Linked DNA regions of Thermoclostridium stercorarium subsp. stercorarium DSM 8532. The protein of the gene in region 1 interacts with the protein of each later gene in a pairwise test. Links are inferred from orthologs where the notes say so. Each region holds a gene or a part of one and is shown on either strand. Other genes may lie near its edges. The genes, in order: mreB and tuf.

Region 1 (3,226 bases):
ACATGGTAAGCGTAAACCAGAAAGTCAAAGCCGGTGATGTGATTTCCAGCGTAGGAAACACAGCAATATTCGAAATTGCCGATCCACCGCATCTGCATTTCGAAATGTATAAGGATGACAAACTGATTGATCCTAAAACCGTATTGCCTTTTTCCGGCAATTAAACGGGCTTATCTTAAAACATAACCGCGTTTCGATGTGCATATAAATATTAACAGAAACACCCCGAGCCAGGCTGGTTCTGACGCTGTAGGAGGGAAATGTTTTGAAGCAGTATATTGTGGAAAGGGCCCTCGAATTGGGAGCTTTTATCATTGAAAACAAAACAACAGTAAGGGCCGCAGCCCAAACATTTGGAATCAGCAAAAGCACAGTACACAAAGATGTTACCGAAAGGCTTAGAAAATTAAATCCGGCAATGGCAAAACAGGTCAGGAAGATTTTAGAGGAGAATAAGGCTGAAAGGCACATACGAGGTGGAGAAGCCACACGGATAAAATACAAAAAGAAAGAAAAAAAGGCCGGGTAATTCCCGGTCTTTTTCATGTGCAGCCGTTAGTGGGTTTATTTCGTGAAAGTGAAATTATATACGGCAACGTTTTTCAGCATTTCTTGCAGCAATGCTTATACAAAGTCAAGGCAGCCGGGGTGATTTCTTGTAATTTGCGGCTTCTTGGCCGCCGGACAAATTTCAAAATCCGGCGGTAACATTAAAACGGCGGGATGTTTTTAATAAATTGTAACTTCCAGGAAATTACTTAAAAGGATTGAGAAATGTTAATTTGAACCAATGGCATTTTTGCGGCAAATTGGATAATACATAACATTAAAATTTATTTGCATTCTTTAACAAATATGATAATATAAAAACAGACAAAAGCTGACACAAAAGTTTTTGCTGTTTTTTCTTTTTCTGAAACGGGGAATATGTCTGTAATTGAATATAGATGGGTATAATAGTTATGCCTGATTTTTACTTATGATTTTTCACAAATTAAAATACATAAGGTAAGGGGTTGTCTTAATGGGCCTGGGACTTGATATAGGTATTGATTTGGGAACTGCGACCGTTCTGGTCTATGTAAAGGGAAAAGGTATTGTTCTCCGGGAACCTTCCGTTGTTGCAATTGACAAAAACACAAACAGATTGCTGGCCGTTGGAGAAGAAGCAAGGAGAATGCTGGGCAGGACTCCGGGGAATATTGTGGCAATCAGACCGTTGCGCGACGGCGTTATTTCGGATTACCAGGTAACAGAGCGTATGCTTAAATATTTTCTCAATAAGGTATGCAGTAGAAGTTTGTTGAAACTTTTTAAGCCGAGGGTAATGATATGTGTTCCAAGCGGAGTCACCGAAGTTGAGAAACGTGCCGTTGAAGATGCAGCCATCCAGGCAGGTGCCCGCAGAACATACCTCATCGAAGAGCCTATCGCGGCGGCCATCGGTGCAGGTATAGACATTACCAAGGCCTGCGGGAGCATGGTGGTGGACATCGGCGGCGGTACCACAGATATTGCCGTCATCTCGCTGGGAGGCGCGGTTGTAAGCACTACCATAAAGGTGGCCGGGGATAAGTTTGACGAAGCTATAATCAGGTATATGCGCAAAAAACACAACATCATGATAGGTGAACGTACCGCCGAGGAAATAAAGATTAAAATAGGAACGGTTTATCCAAGGGAAGAAGAAGTATATATGGACGTAAGGGGAAGGAACCTCGTGTCGGGGCTTCCGAAAACCATACAGGTATCGTCATCAGAGATAATGGAAGCGCTGGAAGAACCGGTTTCAGCTATAGTTGACGCCGTGCATTCGGTGCTGGAGAGAACACCTCCTGAACTCTCCGCGGACATCAGCGACAGGGGAATTGTAATGACCGGTGGAGGCTCCCTGGTGTACGGATTTGACAAGCTGCTTCAGAAGAGGACCGGAATAGACGTGTTTATAGCAGAAGACGCTGTTTCGTGCGTGGCCCTCGGAACCGGAAAAGTTCTTGATAATCTGGAAATTCTTGAAGAATCAGGCATGGAAAAAGTAAATTACAGGAGGTAATAAAAAAAAGACTGCTTTCATAAGTTTTCGAAGCAGTCTTTTTTTATATAAAAAATATTATGAAAATTACCGATAATAAGATAGAGCAGTATCATAACGGCAGATATGTTTGATTTATGACTATGTAAACTGAGAAGGAAAGATATATATGGTTAGAGGGTTGTATACTTCCGGCTGGAGCATGTTGGCACTGAATAAGAAAATGGACGTATTGGCGAACAACCTGGCCAATGTTTCGACAACGGGTTATAAAAAAGACACCGTTGTCCTTGAAGGTTTTCCAAAACTTTTGGCAGAAAGGCTTCATGACAATACCGGCGGCACTGCAAGGGGAGTGCCGGTTGGCGAGCTGTCATTCAGTAACGACGTGGGTGAGGTTTACACTTACTTTACCCAGGGAACTCTTTTAAAGACCGATAACAGCCTTGATATGAGTATTAAAGATGAAGGCAGGGCATTCTTTACAGTCCTTGTACCTGGAAGAGGACAGTTTTATACAAGGGACGGAAGTTTTAAACTGAATGCCGACGGCCAGCTTGTTACCGGACAGGGTTATTACGTGCTTGGTGAAAATGGCATTATACAGTTGAACGGAAGCGATTTCACCGTCACAGAAGACGGGACGATAATACAGAACGGCGCAGTGGTGGACAGGTTATTGATTACCCAGTTCCAGAATCCTGACAGCCTTAGAAAAAACGGTGAAAATCTTTTCACCGCGTCTGATAATTCTGTCGTGGAAAATTTCACCGGAACGGTTATGCAAAATTATCTTGAACAGTCAAACGCCGAAGCAATAAGAGAAATGGTTGATATGATAGCTCTTTTGCGGAGTTATGAGGCAAACCAGCGGGTGATAAACGTAATTGACGGAACGCTGGACAAGGCGGTAAATGAGGTAGGCAGAGTATAAACAATCAAATCAATGAAAATTGTTAAAAGGGTGGTAGTTTTATGATCAGGGCACTTTATACGGCAAGTTCGGGCATGAAGGCGATGCAGTTCAATGTGGATACAATCTCGAACAATCTTGCGAATGTGAATACATATGCCTATAAAAAGGAAAGGGCGGAATTTGAAGACCTCCTGTATGTCACGATGGAAAGGGCGTATATACTGGAAAATCAGGGGCGTCCTGTTAACCTGCAGGTAGGTCACGGTACGGTTATAAGA
Region 2 (3,118 bases), 2.8 Mb from region 1 along the record:
GTCGACCGGCTTATGCGTGAATTCAAAGTTGAGGCCAATGTAGGCAAACCGCAGGTTGCTTATAAGGAAACCATACGCAAGTCGGCCAAGGCCGAAGGCAAGTTTGTTCGTCAGTCCGGCGGTCGCGGTCAGTACGGTCACTGCTGGATTGAAATTGAGCCTCTTGAAAGCGGCGGGTATGAATTCATTAATAACATTGTAGGAGGAGTAATTCCTAAGGAATATATTCCTGCTGTAGACGCCGGTATAAGGGACGCAATGAACACCGGTGTTGTTGCAGGATATCCGGTTATTAATGTAAGAGTTAAACTGTTTGACGGTTCATACCATGAAGTGGACTCATCAGAAATGGCATTCAAGATTGCGGGTTCAATGGCTTTCAAGGAGGCAATGAAGAACGCCGATCCTGTTCTGCTGGAGCCGATAATGAAAGTGGAAGTTACAACACCTGAAGAATACATGGGCGACATCATTGGCGATTTGAACTCACGCCGCGGACGTATTGAAGGGATGGAGGCCCGTTCCGGAGCGCAGGTTATTACAGCTTATGTACCGCTGAGTGAAATGTTTGGCTATGCTACGGTACTGAGGTCAAGATCCCAGGGAAGAGCGGTTTATTCAATGCAGTTTGATCATTACGCTGAAGTTCCACGGAATATCCAGGAACAAATAGCCGGGTTGAGGAAACCCAAGGAATAAGGAAATAGACGAAATATTGACAGACAAAATTAAAATGTTATAGTATAATTCTATAAGCATTGAAAGATTACGTTGAATTTTTTACTGATTAATAATATAATTATCAACAGTTACCGAACTGTGTAAGGAGGAGAATTTCGATGGCAAAAGCTAAGTTCGAAAGAACTAAACCCCATGTTAACGTAGGAACTATCGGTCACGTTGACCATGGCAAAACCACTTTGACTGCAGCAATAACAAAGGTTTTGGCATTAGCAGGTACCGGAAATGTTGAAGTAAAGTCTTATGATCAGATTGACTCCGCTCCGGAAGAAAAGGAAAGAGGAATTACCATCAATACCTCTCACGTTGAATATGAAACATTGAAACGCCACTATGCTCACGTTGACTGCCCCGGACACGCTGACTATGTTAAGAACATGATCACCGGTGCGGCTCAGATGGACGGTGCTATTCTGGTTGTATCAGCAGCCGACGGCCCGATGCCTCAGACCCGTGAACATATTCTGCTTGCTCACCAGGTTGGCGTTAACTATATTGTAGTTTTCCTCAATAAATGCGATCAGGTTGACGATGAAGAATTAATTGAACTTGTTGAAATGGAAGTAAGAGAACTGCTCAGCCAGTACGGATTCCCCGGAGACGAGATCCCCATTGTTCGTGGATCTGCTCTGCAGGCTCTGGAATGCGATTCAAATGATCCGAATCATCCTGCATACAAGCCCATACTGGATCTTATGGATGCAGTTGATAGCTATATCCCGACTCCTGAACGTCAGATCGACCTGCCGTTCCTGATGTCCGTTGAGGACGTATTCTCCATTACCGGTCGTGGAACAGTTGCTACCGGTAGGGTTGAAAGAGGAACCCTGAAGGTTGGCGACGAAGTTGAAATCGTCGGTTTGTCAACCGAAAAGAGAAAGACCACCGTTACCGGTGTTGAAATGTTCAGAAAGACTCTTGATCAGGCATTTGCCGGTGACAATATCGGTTGTCTGTTAAGAGGTATTCAGAGAAACGAAATTGAAAGAGGCCAGGTTTTGGCTAAACCCGGTACGATTACCCCGCATACCAATTTTACCGCTGAGGTTTACGTATTGACCAAGGAAGAAGGGGGAAGACATACTCCGTTCTTCAACGGTTACAGACCTCAGTTCTTCTTCAGAACAACGGACGTTACCGGAACCATCTCCCTTCCTGAGGGTGTAGAGATGTGCATGCCTGGTGACAATGTCACCATGACGGTAGAGCTTATTACACCCATCGCTATGGAAAAAGGTCAGACATTCTCCATCCGCGAAGGTGGAAGAACGGTAGCATCCGGACGTGTTTCAGGCATAATTAAGTAATTTACGAATATATTAGCAGCAGGAATGGAAGCTGTTCGCCGGCGGAACGCGGCGAATGGCTTCTGTTTTATATGCCTGTGACAGGATGGCGTTTTGGTTAAGGTTTTTCAGGCGTTCATGAAATCTGGAAATTAACGGGCTGCCTCCGGCAAATGTGTGGAGACGGCCTTTTTTATACCATGAGTTAATGCGAAATGCCTTAAAATACTGCCGGCAGTACTCCAGGCAGGACAGTGATCTATAACCTGTTAGCCCGTCCAGAATAATACATTGAAATTGGTTTATCAAGACGTTATAATATAATAGCCTTATAGTATTAATAAGTTACCGGCGTTCAAATCCTGACAAGTATCCGGAAATTCAAGTACATAGTTTGTTACGATAACTGAAGTACATAACCATACTTTGATGGATCCAATATTATCCGAAGCTGGTTTTGTTGGTCTGTTTCAGATGGTTATAGAATCCCGCTAACAACAGGGATCACCCCATATTGTAAGTATGGAGCACATATTGAAAGGATTTGATACCGATGGCACAGGATAAAATATTAACAATCCCGCTTCTGCCGTTGAGAGGGATTGTTGTTTTTCCACATATGATTCTTCATTTCGACGTTGGCAGGACAAAGTCGATTAAGGCCCTGGAAGAGGCTATGGTTAAGGATCAGAAGATCTTTCTTTCGGCACAGAAGGATCCCGCTCTGGATGATCCGGGACCTGAAGACATATATCCAGTGGGAACCATTTCAAAGGTCAAGCAGCTTCTCAGGCTTCCCGGTGACACCATACGTGTGCTTGTGGAAGGGCTGGAAAGGGCTAAGATTGTTGAGTATACTTCGAATGAGCCTTATTATGAGGTAAAGGTGCGGGAACATCCCAATCCGAAACATCTGGTTAAGGATTCGGAAACCGAGGCGCTTATAAGGCAGGTTGTAAGCTATTTTGAAAAGTATGCCAAACTGTCAAACCGTGTTTCTCCGGACATAACATTTACGCTGACCACTATAGATGATTATGCACGGCTTTCGGATGTAATCGCGGCCAATCTTGTTATAAAACTTGAGGACA

The links.
Region 2: the proteins of mreB (region 1) and tuf interact in binary tests that used the Bacillus subtilis proteins (3 or more experiments, as listed by UniProt). The link is inferred for Thermoclostridium stercorarium subsp. stercorarium DSM 8532 from one-to-one orthologs.

The regions. Positions count from the first base shown.
Region 1 is NC_020134.1:87,430-90,655, forward strand. What follows is about bases 147-3,038. They hold mreB (rod shape-determining protein), read left to right. Parts: upstream 147-1,024; coding sequence 1,025-2,053; downstream 2,054-3,038. Other genes in these bases: CST_RS00390 (M23 family metallopeptidase), read left to right, coding at 147-164; spoIIID (sporulation transcriptional regulator SpoIIID), read left to right, coding at 266-529; flgF (flagellar basal-body rod protein FlgF), read left to right, coding at 2,202-2,966; flgG (flagellar basal-body rod protein FlgG), read left to right, coding at 3,008-3,038. Also shown: more of CST_RS00390, read left to right, coding at 1-146; more of flgG, read left to right, coding at 3,039-3,226. UniProt on the Bacillus subtilis protein: Forms membrane-associated dynamic filaments that are essential for cell shape determination. Acts by regulating cell wall synthesis and cell elongation, and thus cell shape.
Region 2 is NC_020134.1:2,842,693-2,845,810, reverse strand. Bases 160-2,943 are described here. They hold tuf (elongation factor Tu), read left to right. Parts: upstream 160-839; coding sequence 840-2,048; downstream 2,049-2,943. Other genes in these bases: lon (endopeptidase La), read left to right, coding at 2,581-2,943; fusA (elongation factor G), read left to right, coding at 160-699. In the rest of the region: more of fusA, read left to right, coding at 1-159; more of lon, read left to right, coding at 2,944-3,118. UniProt on the Bacillus subtilis protein: GTP hydrolase that promotes the GTP-dependent binding of aminoacyl-tRNA to the A-site of ribosomes during protein biosynthesis.